4 regions of the Luteibacter sp. 621 genome follow, and region 4 is predicted to be linked to each of the others. Evidence: predicted binding sites of a transcription regulator. Region 4 holds the regulator's gene; each other region holds the start of a gene.
What was found. The regulator FliA, encoded in region 4, starts transcription of late flagellar genes. The targets are predictions, from matches to a motif close to TAAAGTTTNNCNNNCNNNGGCCGATAA.

Region 1 (7,137 bases), on a different contig from region 4:
GGGCAGCCTGCCCGACGGACGCCCCCTCCATCGCTGGACATTGCGCAATGCGCGCGGCACGCGGGTCGATATCAGCGACCTGGGCGCCACCCTGCTCTCCTGGCAATCGCCCGACCGGCAAGGCCAGTTGGGCGAAGTGGTGCTCGGCCACCCCGATGCCGCGCACTACCTTTCCGCCAGCGCCTTCATGGGCGGTATCGTCGGCCGCTGGGCCAACCGCATCCGTGGTGGCCGCTTCTGCCTGGATGGGATTGAGCACAAGGTGGACCGCAACGACGGCGACAACCACCTGCATGGCGGCCACGATGGGTTCCACGCGCGCCGCTGGGATGTGGAGCGGGATGGTGAAGCGCTATGGATGAGCCTCGTATCCCCTGAGGGCGATGGCGGCTTTCCCGGTGAAGTGCAGGTAAAGCTGCGCGTGGCCCTTGGCGACGATGGGGCGCTCGAACTGCGCTACGAGGCAAGCACGGATGCGCCGACGCCGTTCAGCGTCACGGCGCACCCGTACTTCAACCTCAACGACCGCCGGCCGGATATCCGCGACCACGTGATCCGGATCGATGCGGAGGAATTCCTTGCCACGGACGAACAGGCGATCCCGGTTGAACGCCGGCATGTCTCCGGCACGGCGTTCGATTTCCGCGAGCCCGCGCCGATCGGATCGCGCCTGCACTGGCCCGACGCGCAATTGCGGGTGGCCGGTGGGTTCGATCATTGCTATATCCCGCACGGGACGGCCCTGGGGACGCCCCGGGTGGTCGCCGTGGTTACCGAACCGTCGAGCGGCCGCCGTCTCACCGTGGAGACGGACCGGGCGGGACTGCAGTTCTACAGCGGGCAGAAACTCACCGGCCAGGTGAACCGGGACGGGCACCCGTATGCGGCGTTCGCCGGTTTCGCCCTGGAAGCGCAGGCCTTCCCCGATCAGGTGAACTCCGCGCTGGCCGAGGCAGCCATCCTGCGTCCCGGCACTCCCTACCGCCAGCTGACCCGCTACCGCCTGGATACCCTGTAGGAGCGCGCTTGCGCGCGATCCGGGCCTCGCCGCGAGCACCCATCGCGCGCAAGCGCGCTCCTGCAACGGGCCGCCCGCCCCCGGGGCCAGCTACAATAGGCGGATGTCCCTAATCCAGATCCTTGGCCTCGACTACAGCGTCGGCGGCCCCCTCCTGCTTGAACAGGTCGATCTTTCGCTCGACCTGGGCGAGCGCGTCTGTATCGTCGGCCGCAACGGCGCCGGCAAATCCACGCTGATGAAGCTCATCGCGGGCGAGCTCAAGCCCGATGACGGCGAGATTCGCCTGCAAGGTGGCACGCGCGTGGCGCGGCTCACCCAGGAAGTGCCACAGGACACCGCCGGTAGCGTGTTTGACGTCGTCGCCGATGGCCTGGGCGAGCTGGGCCACCTGCTGGCCCGCTACCACCACCTGCTCGAAGAAGGCGACATGGATGGCCTGGGCGATGTGCAGGCGCAGATCGAGGCTCACAACGCCTGGGATCTGGATGCACGCGTACAGAACGTCATCGAACGCCTGGAACTGCCGGAGCATGCCGATTTCGCCGACCTGTCGGGCGGCATGAAGCGCCGCGTGCTACTGGGCCAGGCGCTGGTGCGCGACCCGAACCTGCTGCTGCTCGACGAGCCCACCAACCACCTCGATATCGAGGCCATCGCCTGGCTGGAAGGCTTCCTGAAGGGCTTCGCCGGCGCCATCGTGTTCATTACCCATGACCGCAGCTTCCTGCGCTCGCTGGCCACGCGCATCGTCGAGATCGACCGCGGCAGCGTCACCAGCTGGCCGGGCGATTACGACAACTACCTGCGCCGCCGCGAAGAGCGTTTGCACGCCCAGGCGCAGGCCAACGCGCATTTCGATCGCAAGCTGGCCCAGGAAGAAGTGTGGATCCGCCAGGGCATCAAGGCCCGGCGTACCCGCAACGAAGGCCGCGTGCGCGCGCTTAAGGCCATGCGCCGTGAGCGCTCGGAGCGCCGCGAGGGCACCGGCAACGCCAAGATGACCATGGCCAATGCGCAGGCATCGGGCCGCAAGGTGGTCGAAACCAAGCACGTCACCCAAGCCTACGACGGCCGCACCCTGATCCGTGATTTCTCGACCGTGATCATGCGCGGCGACCGCGTCGGCATCATGGGCCCGAACGGCGCGGGCAAATCCACGCTATTGAAGATCATGCTGGGCCAGCTCGCTCCGCAGGAAGGCACCGTGGTGCTGGGCACGGGCCTGGAGATCGCGTACTTCGACCAGCACCGCATCGCGCTGGATGATCGCCTGAATGCGCTGGATAACGTGGCCGAAGGCCGCGAGTACATCGAGCTCAACGGGCAGCGCAAGCACATCATCGGTTACCTGCAGGATTTCCTGTTCTCCCCCGAACGCGCCCGCGCACCTATCACCCGCCTTTCCGGTGGCGAGCGTAACCGCCTGCTGCTGGCCAAGCTGTTCGCCCAGCCATCCAACCTGCTGGTGATGGACGAACCGACCAATGACCTGGACGTGGAAACGCTGGAGCTGCTCGAAGAGTTGCTGGGCGAATACAGCGGCACCTTGCTGCTCGTCTCCCACGATCGTGACTTCATCGATAACGTCGTCACCAGCACGCTGGTGCTCGAGGGCGATGGCGAGATCGGCGACTACGTGGGTGGGTACAGCGACTGGCTGCGGCAGAAGCCGATCGTCGCGGCGGCGAAGGCTGCCGCAGCGGCCACCGCGAAGCCCGCGGCTGCGGTAGCCGCCCCGCCTGTGCCTGCACCGGTAGCGGCGAAGAAGAAGCTCTCGTTCAAGGAACAGCGCGAACTGGACCTGCTGCCCGCCAAGCTTGAAGAGCTGGAAACCGCGATCGCCAGGCGCACCGAGGCGATGAACGATCCGAAGTACTACCAGCAGGATGCCGCGACCATTACGCGCGGCAATGAGGAGCTGGCGAAGTTGCAGGCCGAACTGGATGCCGCGTTCGCTCGGTGGGAAGAACTGGAGGGGTAATACCCCTCCCGTTTCAGAGCCGGAACACCTCAACCACCCGCGCCAGCTCGGCCGCCTGGTCTTCCAGGCTCTTCGCGGCCGCCGCAGCCTCTTCCACCAGGGCCGAGTTCTGCTGCGTGGAATCATCCATGCGCGATACCGCGTGGTTGATCTGGCCGATCTGCTCGGACTGGGCGGTTGAGGCGCGGCTGATATCGCCCATCAGCGCGGCGACATCACGGATGCGTCCGATCACTGCCTGCATGTTGTTCCCTGCTTCGGTCACCAGCCCGTGGCCGGTATCCACCTGCTCCACGGATTCGGTGATCAGCGCTTCGATCTCCTTGGCCGCCTTGGCGCTGCGCTGGGCCAGGTTGCGCACTTCCTCGGCGACCACGGCAAAGCCCTTGCCCTGTTCACCCGCACGCGCCGCTTCCACGGCGGCATTCAGCGCCAGGATATTCGTCTGGAACGCGATGCCGTTGATGATGCCGATGACATCGGCGATGCGCTGTGCGGAAGCCTGGATGCCATTCATCGAGGCCACCGCTTCGGCCATCGCACCGGCTTCCTGCTGCACGGCGACGCTGGCGCCTTCGGCCAGTGTGCTGGCCCGGGCTGCATTGCCAGCGTTGTCGCGCACCGTGCGCGTCAGCACGTCCAGGCTCGCGGCCGTCATCTGCAACTCGGCCGCCTGGCGCTCGGTACGCATGGATAGATCGGTATTGCCCGCCGCGATCTCGGAGGTACTTCCGGCCATGCTTGCCGTGGCGCGCCGTACGGATTGCGCGATCGAACCCAGGCCATCACCGATGCCATCAATGGCGTTCATGAGCTGGCCGATTTCGTCGCCACGTGTAGAAGCAAGGCGCGCCGTGAGATCGCCCTCGGCCAGGCGGCTGGCCGCTTGTACCGCCGACGACAGCGGACGGGTGATGCGTACGCGAATCGCGATGAACAGCAGCACGCACAGCACGGCGATGATGACGAGACTGCTTCCAATAGCCATGTTGCGCAGGTGCCGAACGGGCGCGTACAGCTCATCCATATCGACGGTTCCGGTCACCATCCAGTGCCACGCCGGATCCGTGGCATACACCGCGAGGCGGTCGATGTCGTGCCCCGCCTCGGCCACGCTATAGCGCGTTTCGCCCTTGCCCGCCGCAAGCATGAGGCCATAGAACGACTGGCCATCGGTATCCAGCGCCTTGAGCGCCGCGCCATCCGCCTTGCCTTCGGCAACGCTAAGCGCCGGATCCACGATGTAGGAGCCATAGCGCTTGCCCGGGCTCGCATCGATTACCGAGTAGTGGCCCGTCTCGCCGATGCGGATGGACGAAATCTGCGCCTGCAGCGCACTCATTTCCTGGCTGATCTCCACGCCGACAAACCAGGCGCCGATGACGTTGCCTGCCGCATCGTGGATCGGTTCGTAACGGGTGATGTAGGGCTTATCGAACAGGATGCCCGGGCCGCCGTAGCCCTTGCCGGAGAGCAGCAGGGGAAACGCCGGGTGCGCATGATCGATGGAGGTACCTACCGCGCGCGAGCCATCCTGCTTCTTCAGCGACGTGGTGACCCGAATGAAATCCTGGCCATCGCGCACGAACATGGTGGCGACAACGTGGGCGCGGGCGGAGAATTCATCCACCGTCGTGAAGTCGCCATTGATCGCCTTGCCGCCCATGGCCATGACCGGCACGGTGCGGTCACCCATCTTCACCCGCTTCATGGGATCCACAGCGAGCGTCCCGGCGGGGAAGTAGCTTTCGAACACGGTGAGGAACCGGTCCGACTCCGCCAGCAGCGCGCCACTGAAGGTGTTCACCATGGCGATGATCGCGTGGTTGCCGCGAGCCAGGTCATCGCGTGACCGCGTCTCCAGCTCCCTTGAGACCATGGTCGTGACGAGCAGGGTCAGCAAGGCAATGCCGAGGGAAACGATGGCCACGACCAAAAGCGTGAGGCGCGCGCCCACGCTCAGGCCGCGCCAGCGGGCGCGACGGAGGGTGTCTTTCATGAGGAACCTGCTGAGGAAACTGACCCGTAGCAATTTACGGGGCATGTAACGTCGTTTTCGGCAGGGTTCTAGCCAGCTTTAGCCGCAGAGGGGTATGAGACCGGGATCGCGCGCGAGCGCGCTCCTACAGGGAAGCTGGGGGTCTGTGGCGGGCTGGGAATCGCGCGCGAGCGCGCTCCTACAGGAGGATCGGGCCTCACGGCCTTTTGTAGGAGCGTGCTTGCACGCGATGGGCCTGGGCTCAGCCCGTATTCTGCAACCCCTGCGACACACCATTCACGCAGGCCACCAGCGCATTCAGCAGCGCATCGTCCTTGCCACCGGTCGCGCGCCAACGCTTCAGCAGGTCGACCTGGAGCAGGCTCATCGGGTCCACGTACGGGTTGCGCAGGCGGATGGAGGTGGCCAGGCGCGGCTCACGCTGGAGCAGCTCGCTGGCGCCCTTCAGGCGGAGCACCCAGGACACGGTCCGCTCAAACTCCTCACGGACTTTGGGGAAGAACCGCTCGTGCAACGGCCCGGCCAGTTCCGAGAACGCCTCCGCGATATCGATGTCCGCCTTGGCCAGCACCATTTCCACGTCATCGAGCATGGTGGCGAAGAAAGCCCACTCTTTCGCCATGCGCCCGAGGGTGTCCTCCCCGCATTCCTTCGCCACCGTTTCCAGCGCGCTGCCCAGGCCATACCAGCCGGTAAGGACGGCGCGGCACTGCGTCCACGAGAACACCCACGGAATGGCGCGCAGGTCTTCCACCCCCTTCATGCTGCGCCGGCGTGCCGGACGCGAACCGAGCGTCATGCGCTCGATCACATCGATGGGCGTGGCGCCGCGGAAATAATCGACAAAGCCTTCCATGTCGACAAATGCGCGATACGCCTTGCGGCTCTCGTCCGAGAGGCGAACCATCACGTCCTTCCAGCCCGATTCACGCACTTCGGCGACGCGCGGGCGGAGCGACGCGCGCATCACCGCACCCAGCGTCTGCTCCAGGTTGCGCACCGCCAGCGCGCGAATACCGTACTTGCGATGAATGACCTCACCCTGCTCGGTAACACGCAACACACCGCCGACCGATCCGCGCGGCGACGCCATGAGTGCAGGGGTGATGCGTGAACCACCGCGGCTGGCGGAACCGCCACGGCCATGGAAGAACGCGACACGGATGCCGGCCTTCGCGGCGACTTCCAGCAGCTCCACCTGGGCACGCTGCAGGCTCCACTTCGAGGCGACCGTGCCACCATCCTTGCCACTGTCCGAGTAGCCGAGCATCACCCACTGGCGATCGCCACGCGCCTTCAGGTGCGCGCGGTACACCGGGTCGTCGAGCAGCGCCTGCAATGTTGCCGGGCCGCCCTTCAGGTCATCGATGGTTTCGAACAGGGGCGCCACGTCCAGGGGCACACGGCCGTCTTCGAGCAAGCCGCCGCGGCGCGCCAGCGCAAGCACGGCGAGCACATCCGCGGCGGTCTCGGCCATGCTGATGATGTACAGGCCAGTGGCCTCCGTGCCGTAGCGCTTGCGCGAATCTGCGAGGGTAGCGAACACGTTGCGCAGCATGCCGGCGGCATCGTGGTCATCGCCCGCGACGAAACTGCGCTCGCCGGCAGCGAAAGGACGCAGGACTTTCACCCGCGCGTCGGCCTCGCGGTCCGCCCAGCCTGCATCATCGAGCAAGGCGGCGAGCGCTTCATCGTGGACGCGTGCATCCTGGCGCACATCCAGCCGCGCCAGGTGGAAACCGAACGTGCGCGCACGCCACAAAAGGCGGCCCACCGCATAGGCACCGGCGTGGCGACCACCATGGTTGAGCAGGCTCTTCTCAACGAGCGCAATGTCGTCGATGAACTCCGCCGCCGAGGCGTAGGCGTCGTCGCCTTCGTGCAGCGTCGCTTCAAGCCGCTCGGCGACGAAGGTAAGGAACGCGCGGTACGGCATATCCGCATGGCGCGGACGAATGCGTGCGGCCGCCGCAGGCATCTGTTCGCGGTAATCGTCCAGGCGCCGGCCCAGCTTGTCGTCGAGCGAGACGCGATCGTCGGTCTGGCTGAGCAGCCGGCCGAGTTCGTTCACGCCTTCGACATAGCGCTCGAGCACCAGCGAGCGCTGCGCGGCAAGTGTCGCGGCGATCGTATCGG
Region 2 (7,137 bases), on a different contig from region 4:
TCGCCGTCACGGGTACCAAGGGCAAGAGCACCACGTCGGCGCTCATCGCCCATCTCGCCCGCTCGCTTGGCGTGCGCACGGCGCTGGCCGGCAATATTGGCTTGCCCTTGCTGGAACTGGATGACGGCGCCGCCGATCTCTGGGTGATCGAGCTTTCGAGTTTCCAGACCGGTGAGGCGATAGGTGTGGATCTGGGTGTGGTTACCAGCCTTTACGAAGAGCATCTCGACTGGCATGGCTCGCGCGAACGCTACGTGGAAGACAAGCTGAAGCTGCTCGCCGCCTCAGCGCGGGTGCTGGTGAACGGCATGCAGCCTGCGTTGCTCGAACGCGCGGCCGATCATCCCGGGTTGCACACCTTCGGCGGCGCCAGCGACTGGCACGTGGCCGATGGGTGGATCCGTCGTGGCGACGAGAACGTGATCGCTGCGGACCGCGTCGCTGCCCCGGGCCTGCACAACGCGATCAACGCGTGCGCCGCGCTGGCCGCGCTGGAGTTAATGGGGCTGGATGCGCGCAAGGCCGCGCCCGCATTGGCCACGTTCCTGCCGTTGCCGCACCGCCTGCAACCGCTGGGCGAACGCGATGGCCTGCGCTGGATCAACGATTCGATCAGCACCACGCCGCTGGCGAGCCTGGCCGCGCTGGAAAGCGTGCACGACGCGCATGTCGCGTTGATCGTGGGCGGCCACGACCGCGGACTGGATTGGTCGGTGTTCGTGCAGGCCATGCGCCAGCACGCCCCGGACGCGATCATCTGCCAGGGCAAGAACGGGCCGCGTATCGCCGACGCGCTCGACGCGGCGGGCGTGCCGAACGTCTTCCGCGCCACGGACCTCGCGGCGGCCATCGGTGCCGCACGCAGTGCGTTGCAAGGTCGCGGCACCGTTGTGCTCTCACCCGGTGCACCGAGCTTCGATCAGTTCAAGGATTACGCCGACCGCGGAAAGCGCTTCGCAGAAATGGCGGGCTTTGAAGCGAGAGCCGCGAGCATCCAGGGTCTGGGCATCTCGTAATCGCGCTTGCGCGCGATCAGCCAACGAAGCGGGGAAGCGGACCGTTAATCGTGCGTAGCGTTCAACAGCGTACCGACCACGGCTGCCAGCGCGGCGTACAGCTCCGAGGGCACATCCTCGCGCAAGCGCACGGCCGCCAATAGCGTCGCGATCTGCGGATCCAGGTGCGGCGCCAGACCCAAGGCCTGCGCACGTTCGAGCAACGCCTTCACCCCATCGGCATCGATGCGTTGGGTGTTGCCGTTGCTGGTAGGGGTGGCCATCCGCAGCGTGACGCTGCGGCGCGGTGAAGGGAGCGACTGGGTCATGCGCGTGCTTCGAGCAGGACGGCGCTATACGCGCTCGTCGGCACGGGCAGGCCGTGCATGCAGGCAAAATGATCAAGCTGCAGCTTGCTCTTCTCGAGCACGCGGCGCAGCGTGGTGAATTCGTTCTCCAGGCGGGCCACGGTCTCGGGGTATTGCGCCCACAGGCGTACCGCGACACGCGTACCACGTAGCTGCACTTCACCCTGCACGGCGCCAAGCGTCGGCGGATCGATGGCGAAGCCGACCGTCCACATGCCCTCGGGCTCGCCCTGCGAAGGCTTGCCTTCTTCGATGCGGAGCTGCAGCACGTCATAGCCGCGTACGCCCGTCAGGGGTATCTCGACCATCCACAGGCCCGCATGCGGCTGCGATTCAAGCTGGCCGATCTCCACGCGCGAGAGCGCAGCGCGCACATCGGTACGCAGGTGCGAGACCAGGCCATCCGCGGTTTCTTCATCCGCCAGCAATTCCTCGGCGCGCGGCTGGGCCACGAGCGCGCGCTGGGCGAGCGGCGGTGGCGTATCGGTGAACTGGCGCGACGGCGCCTGGATCATGGCCTGCCGGGTCTGCGGAATATCGGTCAGGGCGCGGCGCAGGTTGAGTAGCGCCGCCTTGAAGTCGTCGGCCGCGGGCGCCTCGTCATGCGGTTCGGCCAGGTGCGCCTCGAGGAAGGCGCCGCTCTTGGCGATGGCCTGCTTCATCCCCTCGGGTGTGCCAAGGTCCTCGGGCTTGCTGATGGAGGCTTCGAGGGTGGCCAATGCGGTGCGCAGCGGCTCAGGCAGCACGCGCGCTACCGGGCGACGGGCCAGCGCAGAGAGCACGCTGAGCAACTGGGAATAGCCGTTCTGCTGTGGCAGGCGCTCGCGCAGGCCTTGCATGGCGATGCGTTCATCCGTATTCCCAACCACGATCTCCAGCTGTGGCTGGGGGCCCTGGGTCATCACGCGCACCTGGAACTGCTGGGGCAGGGATGTGCCGGCCGCATCGGCCTCCACGGCCATGCCGCCGATATCCAGCAGCACCTTGCCGACATCGGTCTGGCCGAGCAGGCGGGCGGCAAGCAGCGTGCCCACCGCCCAGGATTGGGTGGTGGCCGCTGTGGTACCCGCGGCCGCACCGGCCCAAAGCTGGGCGGCGAGGCTGGTCGGCTGGATGATCAAGGGCAGGTCCTCCGGGGGCCTGGGCGTTATCCGTGGTGGATGCGCTCCTGTGTGCTCGTAAGAATCGGCTGATTCTCTGGAACCTTTAGGTGACGGGTGGCCAGGCCGTACGGGTTAGAATGGGCGGATGAGTAACCTCCCTTTCGAACTCCTCGCCACCGATGGCGCGGCGCGGCGCGGCCGACTGCGCTTTGGCCGGGGCACCGTAGAGACCCCGGCGTTCATGCCCGTGGGCACGTATGGCTCCGTCAAAGCCATGACCCCTCGCGACGTCCGTGATACCGGTGCCGAGATCATCCTGGGCAACACGTTTCATCTTTTCCTACGCCCCGGCCTGGATATCGTCGGCGAGTTCGGTGGCCTGCATAAATTCATCGGCTGGGATAAGCCTATCCTGACCGATTCCGGCGGCTTTCAGGTCTTTTCGCTGGCGCATAAGCGCAAGATCACCGAAGAAGGCGTCACGTTCGCCTCCCCGGTGGATGGCTCCAGGGTGTTCCTGTCGCCCGAAGTCTCCATGAAGATCCAGACGGTGCTGGATTCCGACGTGGCCATGATCTTCGATGAGTGCACGCCGTATCCGGCCACGGAGAAGGTGGCCTCGGACTCGATGGAGCTCAGCCTGCGCTGGGCCGAGCGCTCCCGCCGTGCGTTCAACGACCTGAAGAACCCGAACAACCTGTTCGGCATCGTCCAGGGCAGCACATTCGAGAACCTGCGCCGCCGTTCGGTCGAGCAGCTTGTGGAAATCGGTTTCGATGGCTACGCCGTGGGCGGCCTGGCCGTCGGCGAGCCCGAAGCCGAGCGCAATCACACGCTGGACTTCACCCTGCCGCTGCTGCCGAAGGATCGCCCGCGGTACCTCATGGGCGTGGGTCGGCCCGAGGACATTGTCGAGGCGGTACGCCGCGGTATCGACATGTTCGATTGCGTGATGCCCACCCGCAACGCGCGCAACGGCTTCCTGTTTACCGCCGAAGGCACGTTGCGGATCCGTAACGCGAAGTTCGCCGCCGATACGCGCGTGATCGAGGAGGGTTGCGACTGCTACGCCTGTGCCAACGGGTTTAGTCGCGCCTACCTGCGCCACCTGGACCGCTGCAACGAGATCCTGGGCAGCCAGCTGGCCACCATGCACAACCTCCGGCACTACCAGCGCCTGATGGCCGGCCTGCGCGGCGCCATCGAGGCCGGCACGCTGGAGGATTTCGTGACGGCGTTCTACGCGGCGCGCCGCAAGGCCGAGGTTGACGGCCAGTAAGGCCTTGCGGGGGGCCCGCCGCGCCCCCAAAGCCTTGTGCTGGCGCGGTACACCGCCGCCGGGGGGCGTGGCATAATCCACAATCTTTTTACGTGAGCGGCCGCTTTTTCTTGGCCGTTCCATGACTTGCGAGAAATCCGATGAGCCCCATGACGTACGCCGCCATTGCCCAGGCCGCCCCGGCCGCCGCCCCGCAGGGCGCGTTTGGCCTTTCTCCGCTCATCATGATGGCGGTGCTGTTCGGCATCTTCTATTTCATGATGATCCGCCCGCAGATGAAGCGTCAGAAGGAGCACCGTGCCCTCCTGGCCGCCCTCTCCAAGGGTGATGAGGTGGTGATGAACGGCGGCCTGGCCGGTCGCATCGAAGAAGTGGGCGATGCCTTCGTCAAGGTCGAGATCGCCCCGGGCGTCGTCGTCCAGATGCAGAAGGGTGCTGTCACCCAGGTGCTGCCGAAGGGCAGCCTCAAGAAGAACTGAGTTTTCTCTCAGACGCGTCAGCCGCGGCCGCCGGGCGGTCGCACCCATGGAATGTAAGGCATGAGTGATTTTCCACGCTGGAAGTACGCGCTGGTTGTAATCGTGTTGCTGGTCGGCATCGTGTACGCGCTGCCGAACGTCTTCCCGCCCCAGCCGGCGGTGCAGATCTCGGGCAACCGCGGTGCGGCGGTCGACGCGTCACTGAAGAGCAAGGTCGAAGGGCTGCTGGCCACCGCCAAGGTGCCGGCTGTCGCCGTCGATGTGAATGAAAAGGACGGCCGCCTCCTGGCCCGCTTCGGCAATGCCGATCAGCAGGCCAAGGCTTCCGACGCGCTGCGCGTGGGCCTGGGCGATAACTACACGGTGGCGTTGAACCTCGCCTCCACCGTGCCGTCGTGGCTGCGCTCGATCAACGCCAACTCCATGCCGCTGGGTCTCGACCTGCAGGGTGGTGTGCACTTCCTCATGGAAGTGGACCAGAACGCGATGATCGATTCGCAGGAAACCCGCTACACCGACGACATCCGCTCGCTGCTGCACGACAAGGGCGTGCAGTACGACTCGGTCACGCGCAACGCGCGCGGCCAGGGCGTCAACATCGTGCTGCGCACCGATGCCGACCGCCAGAAGGCCGCCGGCCTGATCGGTTCGGATTACCCGGATCTGCTCGTCAACGATGCTGCCGCCGCAGGCAATGGCTTTGCACTGAACGCAGTGGTGAAGCCGCAGAAGCTGCGCGAGCTGGGCCAGAGCGTCATCACCCAGAACGTCACCACGCTGCGCCAGCGCGTGAACCAGCTCGGCGTGTCCGAGCCGCTGATCCAGCAGCAGGGCGCCAACCAGATCATCGTCGATCTCGCGGGCGTGCAGGACACCGCCGAAGCCAAGAAGATCATCGGTGCCGTGGCCTCGCTGCAGTACCGCGCCGGCCTGTACACGCCGGAGCAGGCGATGGAAGCCGCCCGCTCGGGCAGCGTGCCGCCAGATGCCAAGCTCTACTTCGGCCGCGATCGCCGCCCGTACCTGCTCAGCAAGAAGGTTATCGCCAGCGGCGATGAGCTGGTCACCGCCACCTCCGGCCGCGATCAGCAGAACGGCACCCCGAACGTCAGCGTCACGCTGAATGCGTCCGGCGCCCGCAAGATGCAGGAGTTCACCAACGATAACGTCGGCAAGCCGATGGCGGTGCTCTACATCACGCGCACGCTCGAGACCAAGATGGTCGACGGCAAGGAAGTGAAGACGCCGAAGATCACCGAAGAGGTGATCAACTACGCCAACATCAGCGGCCCGTTCGGCAAGCAGTTCCAGACCAACGGCCTGCCTTCGGATACCGAAGCCGCCGAGCTGGCGCTGCTGCTCCGCGGTGGCTCGTTCGCGGTGCCGGTGGATATCGTCAGCGAGAGTGTGATCGGCCCGAGCCTGGGTGCGGACAACATCGACAAGGGCTTCAAGGCGGTGATGCTGGGCCTTGGCCTGGTGCTGCTCGCGTCGGCCATCTACTACAAGCTGTTCGGCCTGGTGGCCGATATCGCCCTGTTCTTCAACCTGGTGCTGCTCGTGGCGGTCATGTCCGCGATCGGCGTGACCCTGACGATGCCTGGCATTGCGGGTATCGTGCTCACCCTGGGTATGGCGATCGACGCCAACGTGCTCATCTGCGAACGCATCCGCGAGGAACTGCGCAACGGCTCGTCGCCGCTGGCGTCCATCCGTACCGGCTACGACAAGGCGTGGGCCACCATCCTTGATGCCAACGTGACCCATCTTCTCGCCGCGCTCGGCCTGATGACCATGGGCTCGGGTCCGATCAAGGGCTTCGGCGTCACGCTGTTCATCGGTATCCTCACCTCGATGTTCACTTCGGTGACCGTCACCCATGCCATCACGGCGCTGATCCACGGCGGCCGCAAGCTCAAGACCCTGTCGGTCTGAGGGGACATACGCCATGGAAATTTTCAACCACAACGCCAATTTCAACTTCCTCGGCCTGCGCAAGTACAGCATTGGCCTCGCCATCCTGCTGATGCTTGGCTCGATCGGCCTGATCGTCACCAAGGGCTTCAACTACGGGCAGGATTTCGTGGGCGGCGTCGCCGTCCAGGTTGCCTACGCCAATCCGGTCGATACGAACGATGTGCGCCAGACCCTGACCAAGGCAGGCCTGGAAAATTCGCTCGTGCAGGCCATGGGTGGCACCCGCGAAGTGACGGTGCGCCTGCAGCCGAAGGATGACCACGACTCGGCGGGCCTCACCGGCCTTTCGGGCGACGAGGCCGCCACCAAGGTCTCTGCGGACATCATGACGGCGCTTAAGTCGGTGCGGCCCGATGCCACCATGAAGAGCAAGTCCTTCGTCGGCCCGCAGGTCGGTGAGGAACTCCGCTCCGATGGTATCTACGCGGTCATCTTCGTCATCGTCGGCATCATGGGTTACCTGTGGATCCGCTTCGAGAAGCGCTTCGCCATCGCGGCGCTCGCGACCGAGGTGCACGACGTGCTGGTGACCCTGGGCATCTTCGCGATCACCCAGCGCGAGTTTGACCTGACGGTGCTGGCCTCGGTCCTGGCCGTGGTCGGTTACTCCATCAACGATAAGGTGGTGGTGTTCGACCGCGTGCGCGAACTGTTCCGTTCCAGCCGCAACGCTACGCCGGAAGAGGTGCTTAACCGTTCGATCAACAGCACGCTGTCGCGAACCATCATCACCTCGCTGTTCACCGGTATCACCATGGCGGCGCTGTTCTTCTTCGGCGGCACGGCCGTGCACGGGTTCGCCATCACCATGCTGATCGGCATCCTGGTGGGTACGCTGTCCTCGATCTTCGTGGCCAGCCCCATCCTGCTCTGGCTGGGTGTGTCCAAGCAGGACCTGATGCCCCGCTCGAAGGAAGACCCGGCGCTGGAGCGTCG
Region 3 (7,137 bases), on a different contig from region 4:
GGTTCAGTGCCTTGATCTTCTCGCGCGCGATCAACGGATCCGGCGCGGTGCCCACCACCTCGATGCCCGGATCGGACTCGAGCATGGCGGTCAGCACCTTACGAACCAGGGCCGAGTCGTCGACGATAAGGACGCGTACTTTCTGCATGGGCACTAGCAACTCGGGTGGCGGGACATCCTGGGCGGCGGGCCGGCCAGGCATGGAGCGGAAGGTGGAGCAGCTCGACGGCCAGCGTCAGAACAGCTCGACATCTCCCTTTATCGGATCGTTTTCCAATCGCTTGAGGTATCGCTTCTCGCGATCAGCCAGGTGGGTATCGTGCGTGGAGCGCAGCTGGCGCACGCGCACCTTGCCGCTCACCGGGAAAAACTGCACGTGGCGAGGGTAGATATCGCCGACATCGGCCGCGCACAGGCGCAGTTTTTCCGTGGCGATGTAGCGCTGCACGAAGGCGATGTTGCGCTGGCCAATATCGGTCATGGTCTGCAACACGCGGCCGCCGCCGAAGATCTTTACTTCCAGATCATCGCGGCTACCGCCCGCCTTCAGGATCGCGTTGATCAGGTGTTCCATCGCATCGTTGCCGTAACGCGCCGCGCGGCCCACGGTGGAGCCCCAACTATCGCGATCGGTGCTGGCCGGCTCCGGCAGCATGAAGTGGTTCATGCCACCGATGCGGCGGCGCGTATCGCGCACGCACGCGGACACGCACGAGCCCAGCACCGTGGAGATCATTTCTTCTTGCGTGCTGACGTAGTACTCGCCCGGCAGGATCTTCACCGTCACCACTTCCTGGGCGGGATCCCAGAAGCGACGGACGTGTTCAAACCCCGGCAGGACGCTCTTCGGGTCGAAGCCGGCGAAAGTCCGCGGCTGCGCGACGAACGTGTCGCTCATGTACGTTTCCGGTAAACCGTGCGGCCGATCAGGTCAAAATCGTCGGAGAGTCCGTACATGGATTCCGAGTGGCCGAGGAACAGGTAACCCCGGCTTTCCAGCATGCCGGCGTATCTAGCGAACAGGCGCTGCTTGGTCGGCTTATCGAAATAGATAACGACGTTGCGGCAGAAAATGGCATCGAACTTGCCCTGCATGGGCCATTCGTGGAGCAGGTTGAGCGGCTGGATGGTGACCAGCTCGCGCAGGCGCGGGTGCACCTGCACGTAACCATCGAACGAGCCCTCGCCGCGCAGGAACCAGCGGCGGCGGCGCGCATCGTCCACGCCACCCAGGCGATCGACCGGGTACACACCCTTGCGGGCGGCTTCCAGGGCCTGTGGCGACAGGTCGGTGGCGAGGATCTTGGCATCGACCGTGGAACCGGTGCGCTCAAGCGCCTCGGCCAGGACCATGGCGATGGCGTAGGGCTCTTCGCCGGTGGAGCAGCCTGCGGACCAGATCCGCAGGCGGCCACCGTTTGCTTTCTTATCCTCGAGCCAGCGCGGCAGCAACTCATCCACGAGCATGTCGTAGTGGTGCATCTCGCGGAAGAACGAGGTGACATTGGTGCTGATGCAGCTGGCCAGTTCGCCCAGCTCCGCATCCGGATCGCGGCGGAGCAGATCGCAGTACGCCGCGAAGCCCGGCAGGTTCAGCGCGCGCAGGCGGCGCAGCAGGCGCCCCTGCACGAGCTGGCGCTTGTGCTCGCCCAGCGAGATGCCGCAATGCTGCAGCACGAACTCACGCAGGAAGGCGAACTCGGCTTCACCGAGGCTCGGACCGGTGGCGCCCGCCTGTACGGCGGCATCGCCGTTGTTGACGAGCGCGTTCATCGATCAGAACTCCTTCCACACGCCGGCGTCGGCGGCCGATTCGGCCGAACGCTGGGTGCGTGCGGGAGCCGGCTGGCTACGCACGGAGGCGAACACCGTTTCCATTTCCTGCTGGGTCGGATCCTTGCGGGCGGCCTTGCTCGCCTTGGCGGCACCGCCGCTCACCTGGAAGAACGACACCTGGCGGCTGAGCTCCGTGGCCTGCTCGTGCATGGCACGGGCGGCGGCGGCGGATTCTTCCACCAGCGCGGCGTTCTGCTGGGTCATTTCATCCATCTGCAGCACGGCGTGGTTCACCTGGTCGATACCGGCCGACTGCTCGGAGCTGGCAGCGGCGATCTCGGCGACGATATCGGTCACCTTCTTCACGCTATCGACGATCTCGGCAAGCGCCTTGCCCGACTGGTCGACCAGCTCGGAACCGGCCTTCACCTTGTTCGCGCTGTCGTTGATCAGGCCCTTGATTTCCTTCGCGGCACCGGCCGAACGCTGGGCCAGGTTGCGCACTTCGGTGGCGACCACAGCGAAGCCGCGGCCCTGCTCACCGGCACGTGCCGCTTCTACCGCGGCGTTGAGCGCCAGCAGGTTGGTCTGGAACGCGATCTCGTCGATGAGGCTGACGATGTCGGAAATCTTCTTCGAGGAGCTGTTGATCTCGCGCATGGCAACGACGGTCTGCGCGACCACTTCGCCGCCCTTCTCCGCCTGCTCGCGCGCACCGCGGGCCAGCTGGTTGGCGTGGCTGGCGTTCTCGGCGTTCTGCTTCACGGTGGAGGTCATTTCCTCCATCGACGAGGCAGTTTCTTCCAGGCTGGAGGCCTGTTCCTGCGTACGCTGCGACAGGTCGTCGTTACCGCGCGAGATCTGCTGCGCGGCGGTGCTGACCGAACCCGAACCGTGGCGCACTTCGGAAACGATGGCGGCGAGACGCTCATCCATCGCCTTGAACGCGGCCTGGAGCTGGCCCAGTTCGTCGCTGCGGGTGACCTGGATATCGTGGCCCAGCTTGCCGTCGGCAATCTTGTTGGCCACATCCACGGTGTGCGACAGGGTGCGGATGATGGAACGCACCACCAGCACGCCAATCAGCAAGCTGATGAGCAGGCCGGCCGAGAGCGCGACCACCACGAAGACGCGGATGACCTTGTACTGCGAGGCCTGGTGGGCGTAGATCGCGGCGGCCTCATCGCGCTTGGCATCGATCAGCTTGCCGAGGTTCGCCTGGCGATCCATCAGGATGGGGCGGACCGAGAGTTCGATGATGTCGTTGGCGCCTTCGTCACCCTGCTTCAGGGCATCGAGCACGTCGTTCTTCGCCGAGGCGTAGTCGTCGTTGGTAGCCTGCCATTTGTCGTAGAGCGTCTTGATCTCTGCCGACATCGGGATCTTCTTGAAATCGTCCTTCAGCTTGCCCATCGACACCTGCAGCTTGTCGAATTCAGCGAGCTTCTGGCTGACGACGCTCTTGTCGGTTGCCTTCGCACCCGCTTCACCGAGCACGATGAACGCCATGAGCGACTGGTTGCTGACCTGGCTCAGCATGTTCGCCGGCACGAGTTCTTCCTCGTACACCTGGCGCATGCCTTCGTTCTGGACGTACATGGCACCGAGGCCGACGGCCGCACCACCGACCAACATGACAGCCAGCAGGCCGAGCACGCCGTAAAGGCGGCCGCGGACAGTCAGCGCGGGGATCTTCAGCTTCAACTTCTTCATTACGATTCCAGTTCGAAGGTTTTCGAAGGCGAGCTCACCGCGGCCTTCAGGCCACGGCTTTCGTATCGGCGGAAGCCAGGGCGGCTTCCAGCATCTGGGCATCCTGCGGCTGCAGCAGGCGGTCGACATCGAGCAGGAGCACCATGCGCTCGCCCACGGACGTCAGGCCCTTCAGGTATTCGGTATCCACGGTGGTGCCCATATCCGGCACGGGGCGGATGCCCGAGGGGGATACTTCGACGACATCGGAGACGGCATCCACGACCACGCCAAACTGGCGGCCGGCGACCATCACGATGACGCAGACGGTGGTGGCGGTGTATTCCTCGCGGGCCAGGCCAAAGCGCAGGCGCAGGTCCAGCACGGGGACGATGGCGCCGCGGAGGTTCAGCACGCCGAGCACGTAGCCCGGGGCCTGGGGGATGCGTGTGACCGGCGTCCAGCCACGGATCTCGCGAACAGCGAGGATATCGACGCCGTATTCCTCGTTGCCGAGGTTGACGGTCAGGTACTGCGCGGCTTCGTCGGCCACGGTGGCGGTGCTGGCTGGCTGGTTCATTGTGTTCCCACTGCGGATCGGTGCGGCGGTTCGGGACCCCTCAAAGGGGTATCGGCCATCAACCGGGGACCTTTAGTGGGAAATGAGGCCGGATTTGCCTCATGGCTTCTACGCTACGCGGGTTGGGCCGCGCGGGCGGTCCGGGGTTGCGGCTGCGCCGCCGTGTTTTTGAATCGCGTGCAAGCACGCTCCTACGAACGCCGCTCCGTTGGCGTCACGGGGGAGCTGTAGGAGCGCGCTCGCGCGCGATCCGGGCCGGAACGGCACGGCCGATTGGCGATATACGCCGGATCAGGCCGCCTTGCGGCGGCCCTGCATGCGGACCAGGCCGGTGATATCGGTGATCAGGGCCACCGAGCCATCGGCCAGGATGGTGGCGCCGGAGATGCCGGCCACGCGGCGGTAGTTGGCTTCCAGGGACTTCACCACGGCCTGCTGCTGGCCGATCAGTTCATCCACGAACAGGCCGATGCGGGTGCCCTCGCCTTCCACCACGATGACGATGCCGTCATCGACCGCGCGGCGCGTGCCGCTGCAGCCGAACACATCGTACAGGCGGATGATCGGCAGCCACTCGTCGCGGAAGCGGAACAGCTCGCCGCCACCGACCACGCTGCGCAGCGCATCGGGCTTCACCTGCACCGATTCCACGATGGAAACCAGCGGCACGATGTAGGTTTCCTCGCCCACCGCGGCGGTGAGGCCATCGATGATGGCCAGCGTGAGCGGCAGCGTAATGGTGAACGTGGTGCCCTTGCCGTGCTTGCTGGAAATGGCAACGGTACCGCCCAGGTCCATGACGTTACGGCGGACCACATCCATGCCCACGCCACGGCCCGACAGATCGGTGGTGGCGGCAGCGGTGGAGAAGCCTGCTTCGAAAATGAGTTCGGCGACCTGGTCATCGCTCATGCCATCGCCCGAGGCGATGATGCCGCGCTGCACGGCCTTCGCCACAATGGCATCGCGGTTCAGGCCCGCGCCATCGTCGCCCACTTCCACCACGATGGAGCCGCCGCGGTGGAAGGCCTCCATGCGCAGCGTGCCGGTATCGCCCTTGCCTGCGGCCAGGCGCTTGGCCGGCACTTCCAGGCCGTGGTCGATCGCGTTGCGCACGAGGTGGACCAGCGGATCGCCGATCTTCTCGAGCACGGTCTTGTCCAGTTCGGTGCCTTCGCCACGCAGGTCGAGCACCACCTTCTTGTCCAGCTTCTGGGCCAGGTCGCGCACCAGGCGCGGGAAGCGGTTGAACACCGTGCTGATCGGCAGCATGCGGATGCTCATCACGCTTTCCTGCAGCTCGCGCGTGTGGCGGCCCAGCTGGGCCAGGCCCTGGCGGAGCATTTCCAGCTGTGCGTCGGAAACGCCATCGTGGAACTGGCTGAGCATGGACTGGGTGATCACCAGCTCGCCGACCAGGTTGATCAGCGTATCGATCTTTTCAATGCCAACGCGGACCGAGCTGGCCTCGCTGTTGGTTGCCACATCGCGCACGGCGCGCGGTGCGGCGGCAGCCGGGGCTGCGGGTGCGGCCACGGCCGGCGCAGGCGCCGCCGCGATGCGCGGGGTAATCGTGAGATCGCAATCGCCATCTACCCAATCGAACACGCCTTCCACCGCGGCGCGCTTGGCACCGGCGGCCAGGCCCAGCGTATAGGCAAGGTAGGACGACGACGGATCCATGTCCTTCAGCGAAGGCAGCTTCGAGACATCGGCGCTGACCGTGAGCGGGCCCATGGCCTCGAGCTCGCGGAACATGCGCGCCGGATCGTTGCCGGTCTTCAGCAGGTAATCGAACGGGCGGAAGGCAATATCCCAGCCTTCGATGGTTTCCACCGGCGCGGCGGCCTTGGCGGCAGCAGCGGCCGGTGCGGCAGAGCCGCCCGACACCATGGCCGAGAGTTCGGCGAGCAGCGCCTGGCTTTCCGCCGTGGCGCCGGGCTGGCCAGCCATCTGCAACGAGAGCATGTCGCGGATGATGTCGCCCGAGCGCAGCAGCAGTTCCACCACGGCCTTTTCCATGGGGCGGCGGCCGCTACGGACCTCGTCCATCAGGTTTTCGGCCACATGCGTGAACGCAGCTACATCGGTGAAGCCGAACGTGGCCGCGCCGCCCTTGATCGAATGGGCGGCACGGAACACGACGTTGATCAGTTCCGGATCTTCCGCGCCCTCATCCAGCGCGAGGAGCGCCTGCTCCATGGCGTCGAGGCCATCGAGGCTCTCCTCGTGGAACGCCTTGTGGAATTGCGCCAGATCGACTTTGGACATGGGAGAACCCTGGAATAAAACGGAACGCTTGGATCAGTGGATTAACCGAGCACGCGGGCGACGGTGGCCAGCAGCTGGTCGGGATCGAACGGCTTCACCAGCCAGCCGGTTGCGCCAGCGGCCTTGCCTTCCATCTTCTTGTTCGTGTCCGACTCGGTGGTGAGCATGAGGATGGGCACGCCGCTGTAGCCCGCACGGGTGCGGATTTCGCGGACCATGGTGATGCCATCCATCACCGGCATGTTCACGTCGGCCAGGATCAGGTCGTACTTGTTCGCGGCGGCGGTATCGAGCGCGTTCTGGCCGTTATCGGCCTCGTCCACGTCATGGCCGGCGCCACGCAGGGTGAAAGCCACCATGCTGCGCATGGAAGCCGAGTCGTCTACCGCAAGAATCTTAGCCATCGGTCTGCTCTACCTTCAGTTCACGCCGGCTGGCGCCGGCAGTTCAATCAATGCATTAAGCCCCAGCACCGTGACGCCACGGCGAAGGGTATCGCTGGCCCCCAGCCAGGCCACCGGCACGCTGGCCGCGCGGGCATCCCGGCTGAATGCCGCGAGCACCTGCAGGGCGGCGGCATCCACCTGGGCAACGGCGGCGCCATCGAGCTGCACCGCTTTGCCAGCCTCAAGGGCCGCCAGCAAGGTATCGCGCAAGGCCGGAGCCGCGCCGATACGCAGGTCCGCTTCCAGCGCGAGGGGCGCCGGGGTTGCGTCTTGGGTGGATTTCTTCGCCATGGTTTTACCGTGCCCGGGGGGTCGTTCGAAAGGCTTATCGGCGCTGCGGGGGAAAGCTTTAGGCGATGGGTTCGGCGAAAA
Region 4 (7,137 bases):
AATCCCTGCTGAAGCTGCTGCTGATCGGTGGTGCGCTGGCCTGGTACCTGCGTAAGAGCACGTTGGAAATGTATGCCGTGGGCTCGGGGCCGGTCGAGGAGGGCATCGCCCACGCTTTCAGCATGTTCGGTAGCGCATCGCTCATCTTCGCGATCGCGATGGGCGCCATCGGCCTGGTGGATGCGCCGTGGCAGAAGTACAGCTTCATGTCGAAGATGAAGATGACCAAGCAGGAAGTGAAGGACGAGCACAAGGAAAACGAAGGCTCACCTGAGCTGAAGTCAAAAATCCGCCAGATGCAGCACCAGATGGCCCGCCGCCGCATGATGGAAGACGTGCCCACGGCTGATGTCATCATCGCCAACCCGACGCACTTCTCGGTGGCCCTTAAATACGACGAAAACCGCATGGGAGCGCCGCGCGTGGTGGCCAAGGGCATGGACGTGATTGCCCTGCAGATCCGGCAATTGGGCACCGATTCGAAGGTGCCGGTGGTGGAAGCGGCCCCGTTGGCACGAGCCTTGTATCACACGACGGAAATCGGACGCGAAATCCCCTCGGCCCTGTACGTGGCCGTGGCCCAGATCCTGGCCTACGTGTTCCGGTTGAAGCAGGCGATCGCCACCGGCGATCTCCCGCCTGATATGCCCCAGCAGGATATCGATCCGGAGCTGATGGGCCCCTACCGCATGGATAAGTGATTACAGATGGCAGCCTCCCCGAACCTGATGGGCACCTTCCGGCAAATCGGCCGGCGTGGCGTGGCCGCCCCGGTGGCCATGCTGATCATGCTCGGCATGATGATGCTGCCGCTGCCGCCGTTCATGCTGGACCTGCTGTTCACGTTCAACATCGCGCTGTCGCTGGTGATCCTGCTGGCCACCATGTACGTCATGCGGCCGCTGGAGCTTGCCTCGTTCCCGACCGTGGTGCTGTTCGCCACCTTGTTGCGCCTGGCCCTGAATATTGCCTCCACCCGCGTGGTGCTGCTGCACGGCCACAATGGCCCGGGCGCGGCCGGCAAGGTGATCGAAGCGTTCGCCGAGTTCGTGATCGGCGGCAACTTCGCCGTCGGTTTCGTCGTGTTCGCCATCCTCACCATCATCAACTTCGTGGTGGTGACCAAGGGTGCCACCCGCGTGTCGGAAGTGACCGCGCGCTTCACCCTCGATGCCATGCCCGGCAAACAGATGGCGATCGACGCCGACCTCAACGCCGGCCTGCTCACCCAGGAACAGGCGCGCGAGCGCCGCCAGGAGGTGCGTGAGGAAGCGGATTTCTACGGCTCGATGGATGGCGCTTCCAAGTTCGTCCGCGGCGACGCCACCGCCGGCATCCTCATCCTTGTCATCAACATGCTGGGTGGTTTCTTCATCGGCATGTTCCAGCACGGCCTCTCGGCCGGCGAAGCGGCCCGCACCTACACCCTGCTGACCATAGGCGATGGCCTGGTCGCACAGGTGCCCGGCCTCATGCTTTCCATCGCCACCGCGGTGATCGTTACCCGCGTGTCGAAGTCGCAGGAGATGGGCAAGCAGGTGTTCGGCCAGCTGTTCGGCCAGCCCAAGGCGCTTGCCGTGGCCGCCGCGGTGCTTGGCACCATGGGGCTGATCCCGGGCATGCCGAACATCCCGTTCCTTCTGCTGGCCGGCCTTGCCGGCTTTGGCGCATGGAAGCTGCACCAGCGCAAGATGATTCCGGCCGGTGCCGCTGCCGGTACCCCGGGTGCGCCGGGCACCGAACTGGCTGCGCTGGAATCCGCGCCGCCGGCCGAGCGACTCGAACTGTCGTGGGAAGACGTCGCGCAGGTCGATACGGTGGGTCTTGAAGTGGGTTACCGCCTCATCCCGCTGGTGGATAAAGCGCAGGGTGGCGAGCTCATGGCACGCATCAAGTCGGTTCGCCGCAAGCTGTCGCAGGAACTGGGCTTCCTGGTCCCTTCCGTGCACATTCGCGACAACCTCGACCTGGCCCCGCATGGCTACCGCATCTCGCTGATGGGCGTGCCCATGGGTGAGGCCGAGATCCACACCGAGCGCATGCTGGCCATCGATCCGGGCCGCGTGCACGGCACCATCAATGGCATCGCCACCCGCGACCCGGCCTTCGGCCTGGATGCGGTGTGGATCGAGCCGGGCCTGCGCGAACATGCGCAGACCCTGGGCTACACCGTGGTTGATCCGGCCACGGTCATCGCCACCCACCTCTCGCACATTCTTCAGAACCACGCCCACGAGCTCATCGGCCACCAGGACGTGCAGCAGCTGCTCGATCGCCTGGCCCAGCAGACCCCCAAGCTGGTGGAAGACCTGGTGCCCAAGCGCCTTTCGCTCGGCGCCGTGGTCAAGGTGCTGCAGAACCTGCTCGCCGAGCGCGTGCCCATCCGCAACTTCCGCGGCATCGTCGAATCGCTGGCGGAGCATGCGGGGCAGAGCCAGGATCCCGGCGTACTCGCCGCCGCCGTGCGCGTCACGCTGGGTCGCCAGATCGTGCAGGAGATCGCTGGCCTTGGCACCGAGGTTCCCGTCATTACTTTGGCACCCGAACTGGAACAGATTTTGCTCCAGTCCCTGCAGGGTGGTGGTCCCGCCGGTGCGGCCGTGGAGCCGGGCCTGGCAGATCGCCTGCAGAAGAACGTCGCCGATGCGGCGCGGCGCCAGGAAGCCGCCGGCGAACCGGCCGTCCTGCTGGTCTCACCGCAGCTTCGTCCATGGCTTTCGCGCTTCGTGCGGCATGTGGCCCAAAACCTGCATGTACTTGCGTACAACGAGGTTCCGGACAACCGCCGCGTCAAGCTGGTGACGGCCCTGGGACGATAGGAATGAGACGCCGCTCGGGGAATTCCCCCGGCGGACGTGACAGAACAAGGTGGCGCCGCAGGCAAGCGGGGCGCCGATCGAAGAAGACAGGATCGAACGCATGAAAATCAAACGATTCGTTGCTCCGGATATGCGCCAGGCCATGCGCCAGGTGCGTGATGAGCAGGGTCCGGACGCCGTGATCCTGTCCACGCGCAAGATGGACGACGGCATCGAGATCATCGCTGCGCTCGATTACGACGAGGCGCTGGTCCGCGAGGCGGGCTTCGCGTTCGAACCGCCGACCCCGGAAGAGAAGCTCGAAAAGATCCGTGCCACTCGCGACACCCGCGATAACCGTGAAGCCGAACGCATCGCCCGCGTCGACCAGGCTCGCGCTGCCACCGCCGCCGCCGTCGAGCGTGCGACCAAGGGAGCCGCACCCGCCGCAGCGAACGCGCCGCAGCGCCAGTCTTCCGCCGCACTGGCTGCCAGCGTCGCCGATGTGGTGCGCGCCGCGACGGTCACCGCGCCGCAGAACGATACCGCGGTGAATGGCATGCGCGCCGAGATCAATAACCTGCGCGAGATGCTGGAAGTGCAGCTCTCCGCGCTGGCGTGGAACCAGATGGATCGCCAGCACCCGCTGCGTGCCCGCGTATTGCGCGAGATGACCCGCCTGGGCATCGATGGCGACGTGGCCCGCGCGTTGTGTGCCGAGCTGCCGGATAACATGACCGCCGAGCAGGCGCGCTATCTGCCGCTGGGCATCCTCTCGCGGAATATCCGCACCAGCGGCCGCAACTTCGACACCGTCGGTGGCGGCATCACTGCTTTCGTCGGGACCACGGGCGTGGGCAAGACCACCAGTATTGCCAAGCTGGCGGCTCGCGCCGTGCTTCGCCACGGTGCGTCCAACGTCGCGCTGATCAGTGCCGATCAGTACCGTATTGGCGCTGGCGCCCAACTGGAACATTACGGCCGCCTGCTTGGCGTGCGCGTGTACAACGCGCACGACGCGCAGAGCCTGCGCAACGTACTGTTGCAACTGCGTGGCAAGCATACGGTGCTCATTGATACCGCGGGCCTTGCGGGCAACGATCCGAAGCTGCAGCAGCAGTTCGAGACGTTGCGCGCCATGGCCGATGTGCGCGTGTGCCTGGTGCTCGCCGCCAACGCTCAGGCCCAGGCGATCGACGGCGCCGTGCGCGCCTACGCCCCCCTGAAGCCACAAAGCGCCATCCTCACCAAGCTCGACGAGACGCCCCTGCTGGGTGGCGCGCTCTCGGCCCTTATCCGGCATAGCATGCCGCTGGACTACACCACGGATGGGCAGCGCGTGCCCGAGGACATCGCGTCCGCCGATGCGCGCAAACTGGTCTGCCTGGCAGCCCAGATGCTCAAGCAGCGCAACGACGAACCGGATGACGCCATACTTGCCGATCGTTTCGGCTTCGCATCCGCTCCGGCCCTGGCCTGATCGCAGAATCTGACGAACGTGACTACGGCAACCGCAACCGCAACTTCTTTCACGGCAGTGAACTCCTTCATGACCACACACGTCGACAACTCCCAGGCCGCCGGTCTTAACTGGCTCGCCGACCGCCGTCCCACGCGCAGCATCGCGATCGCGGGCGGCAAGGGCGGTGTTGGCAAGACCACGGTGGCCGTGAACCTTGGCATGGCCCTGGCCATGGGCGGCCGCGATGTGCTGCTTCTGGATGCCGACCTGGGCATGGCCAATATCGATGTGCTGCTGGGCCTGCAGCCCACGCGCCACCTGGGCCATATGCTCGAGGGTGCTTGTGCCATAGAGGATCTGGTGCTTGATGCGCCCCATGGCCTGAAGGTGATCCCAGCCACGTCGGGCACCCGCCGCATGGCCCAACTGCCGAACATCGAGCACGCCGCCGTCATCCGCGCCTTCGACGAATACCCGCTGGCGCCCGAATACCTCATCGTCGATACCGCAGCGGGCATTTCCGACAGCGTATCGATGTTCGCCGCCGCATCCGACGAGGTGGTGGTGGTCGTTTGCGACGAGCCGGCCTCGTTGACTGACGCCTATGCGCTGATCAAGGTCCTCTCGCGTGAGTTCGCGGTGAACCGCTTCCGCATCGTGGCCAACATGGTCCGCCATGCGCAGGAAGGGCGCCAGCTGTTCGAAAAGCTTTCCCGGGTGACCAACCGCTTCCTGGATGTGTCGCTCGATTTCATGGGCATGGTGCCGCACGACGAGTACCTGCGCCAGGCGATTCGCCGCCAGTCGGCGGTGGTCGACGCCTGGCCGAGCAGCCGTTCAGCGGTGGGATTCAAGAATTTGGCCAGGTCGGTCGATACATGGGGTGAACCCGAACCCCGTGGTCAGGGTCGCATCGGCTTTTTTGCCGGGCGCGAACACGTGGGGGGAGGGCTGCCGTTGTGAGTGTCGCGAGCGAATACCTTGAAATTACTAAGGTTCCGGCCGATCAACTGGTAAAAACGCACGCGCCGTTGGTGCGCCGGATCGCCTATCACCTGATGGGCCGCCTGCCGCCCAGCGTCGATGCAAACGACCTTATGCAGGCCGGCATGATCGGTTTGCTTGAGGCGGCAAGGAATTATTCGCCGACTCGCGCGGCCAGCTTCGAAACCTATGCGGGTATCCGCATACGTGGCGCCATGCTGGATGAACTGCGCAAGACGGATTGGACCCCGCGCTCTGTCCACAGGAAATTGCGCGAGGTGGCGGAAGTCACAAGGCAGATCGAAAACGAAACGGGCGGCGACGCCGATGATCTCGAGGTCATGAAGCGCCTCGGCATCGACGCCATGGAATACAACCAGATCCTGGCAGACGCGGCGAGTGCGCGGTTGCTGAGCCTTACGGCGCCGGAAGGCGACGAGGGTTCCGCCATCGATGTTGCCGACCCGGATGCCACGGGCCCGGATGGGTTGTTCGAGAAGGACGGCATGCGCCATGCGCTGGCCGAATCGATCGACGGCCTGCCCGAGCGCGAAAAGCTGGTGATGTCGCTGTACTACGATGACGAACTCAACCTGAAGGAAATCGGTGCGGTGTTGGGAGTTAGCGAATCGCGCGTGTGCCAGATCCATGGCCAGGCTTTGATTCGCCTCCGTGCACGCATGTCGGGTTGGAAAGACAAACACTAAGAAATACGCGGCTGTAAGGCGGAGAGCGCTTTGGACAAGAACATGAAAATCCTCGTGGTGGACGATTTCTCCACCATGCGGCGAATCGTCCGTAACTTGCTGGTAGAGCTGGGTTTCACCAACACGCTCATCCAGGAGGCGGAAGATGGCAACGCGGCGCTGGCGCTCCTGCGCTCGCAGCCCATCGACCTGGTGGTCACCGACTGGAACATGCCGAACATGACCGGCATCGACCTGCTGCGTGCCATTCGCGCGGATGCCAGCCTGAAATCGCTGCCGGTGCTGATGGTCACCGCCGAGAACAATCGCGACCAGATCATCGCGGCCGCGCAGAGCGGCGTGAACGGTTACGTCGTGAAGCCGTTCACGGCCGTCACGCTGAAGGAAAAGCTCGACAAGATCTTCGAACGACTCGCCGCGGCCGCGGGCTAAGGGACTGACATGAATACGATGATTTCCGCTGGCCAGGATGTGGCACCCGAACTGCGTGAGCTGCTGGATGCCGACGACAGTGCGGCGTTCGAACAGGCGCTCGATCGCCTGATCCGCAGCCGTGAGCAACATCTGTTCCTGGCCCTGGGCCACCTCGCGCGCGACCTGCACGAATCCGCCCGTCGCCTCGCCTCGGATATTTCGAGCGATGGCGTGCCCGGCACCATGAGCGATGCGCGCAAGCACCTGCGCGATGTGCTCGAGATGAGCTCGCAGGCCGCCCACCGCACGCTCGATTTCAGCGAGAAGCTGCGCCCGCAGGCGCAGGCCCTCGCAAAACAGGCCGATGAGCTGCTGGTGCTCGACCAGGCCGATCCTGCCTTCACCGCCAACGCCACGTCGCTGGCGGTACGCGTCGGCGATTTCGCGCAGAACTGCGATATCGGCTTTGGCGAAATGGTGGAGGCGCAGTCCTGGCAGGATCTCTCCGGCCAGCGCGTGGCCCAGGTCGAATCGTTCATGGCCAAGGTCGAGAATTCCCTGGTGGAGCTGGTGCGCCTCACCGGTTCGCTGGCCGGCGCCAACGCGCCGGCGGCGGACAAGGTGAGCCAGGACGAAGTGGACCGCCTGCTCAGCGAATTCGGCTTCTGAGCCCGCCATGAGCGTGGAGCTGGACAACGAGCTGCTCAACGTCTTCCTGATCGAGGCCCGCGAACTGCTTGAGACCCTGGGCGAACAGCTCGTGGATCTCGAA

Region 1: the regulator FliA is predicted to act here: its motif matches at 5,056-5,082, upstream of ABIE56_RS02600 (methyl-accepting chemotaxis protein).
Region 2: the regulator FliA is predicted to act here: its motif matches at 2,546-2,572, upstream of ABIE56_RS14720 (flagellar hook-length control protein FliK).
Region 3: the regulator FliA is predicted to act here: its motif matches at 4,097-4,123, upstream of ABIE56_RS05300 (chemotaxis protein CheW).

The regions. Positions count from the first base shown of each region.
Region 1 is NZ_JBNDKI010000002.1:80,579-87,715, forward strand. Features, by position in the region: gene ABIE56_RS02590 (aldose epimerase family protein) at 1-1,018, shown strand, start outside; gene ABIE56_RS02595 (ATP-binding cassette domain-containing protein) at 1,122-3,002, shown strand; gene ABIE56_RS02600 (methyl-accepting chemotaxis protein) at 3,016-5,001, opposite strand; gene ppc (phosphoenolpyruvate carboxylase) at 5,243-7,137, opposite strand, start outside.
Region 2 is NZ_JBNDKI010000013.1:76,749-83,885, reverse strand. Features, by position in the region: gene murD (UDP-N-acetylmuramoyl-L-alanine--D-glutamate ligase) at 1-1,016, shown strand, start outside; gene ABIE56_RS14725 (flagellar biosynthesis protein) at 1,061-1,324, opposite strand; gene ABIE56_RS14720 (flagellar hook-length control protein FliK) at 1,321-2,484, opposite strand; gene tgt (tRNA guanosine(34) transglycosylase Tgt) at 2,612-3,745, shown strand; gene yajC (preprotein translocase subunit YajC) at 3,886-4,224, shown strand; gene secD (protein translocase subunit SecD) at 4,285-6,159, shown strand; gene secF (protein translocase subunit SecF) at 6,173-7,137, shown strand, end outside.
Region 3 is NZ_JBNDKI010000003.1:178,498-185,634, forward strand. Features, by position in the region: gene ABIE56_RS05280 (protein-glutamate methylesterase/protein-glutamine glutaminase) at 1-148, opposite strand, end outside; gene cheD (chemoreceptor glutamine deamidase CheD) at 236-898, opposite strand; gene ABIE56_RS05290 (CheR family methyltransferase) at 895-1,773, opposite strand; gene ABIE56_RS05295 (methyl-accepting chemotaxis protein) at 1,777-3,489, opposite strand; gene ABIE56_RS05300 (chemotaxis protein CheW) at 3,536-4,048, opposite strand; gene ABIE56_RS05305 (chemotaxis protein CheA) at 4,340-6,319, opposite strand; gene ABIE56_RS05310 (response regulator) at 6,361-6,723, opposite strand; gene ABIE56_RS05315 (STAS domain-containing protein) at 6,739-7,056, opposite strand.
Region 4 is NZ_JBNDKI010000024.1:18,220-25,356, forward strand. Features, by position in the region: gene flhB (flagellar biosynthesis protein FlhB) at 1-701, shown strand, start outside; gene flhA (flagellar biosynthesis protein FlhA) at 708-2,819, shown strand; gene flhF (flagellar biosynthesis protein FlhF) at 2,920-4,278, shown strand; gene ABIE56_RS19880 (MinD/ParA family protein) at 4,348-5,223, shown strand; gene ABIE56_RS19885 (RNA polymerase sigma factor FliA) at 5,220-5,951, shown strand; gene cheY (chemotaxis response regulator CheY) at 5,982-6,383, shown strand; gene ABIE56_RS19895 (protein phosphatase CheZ) at 6,393-7,034, shown strand; gene ABIE56_RS19900 (chemotaxis protein CheW) at 7,042-7,137, shown strand, end outside.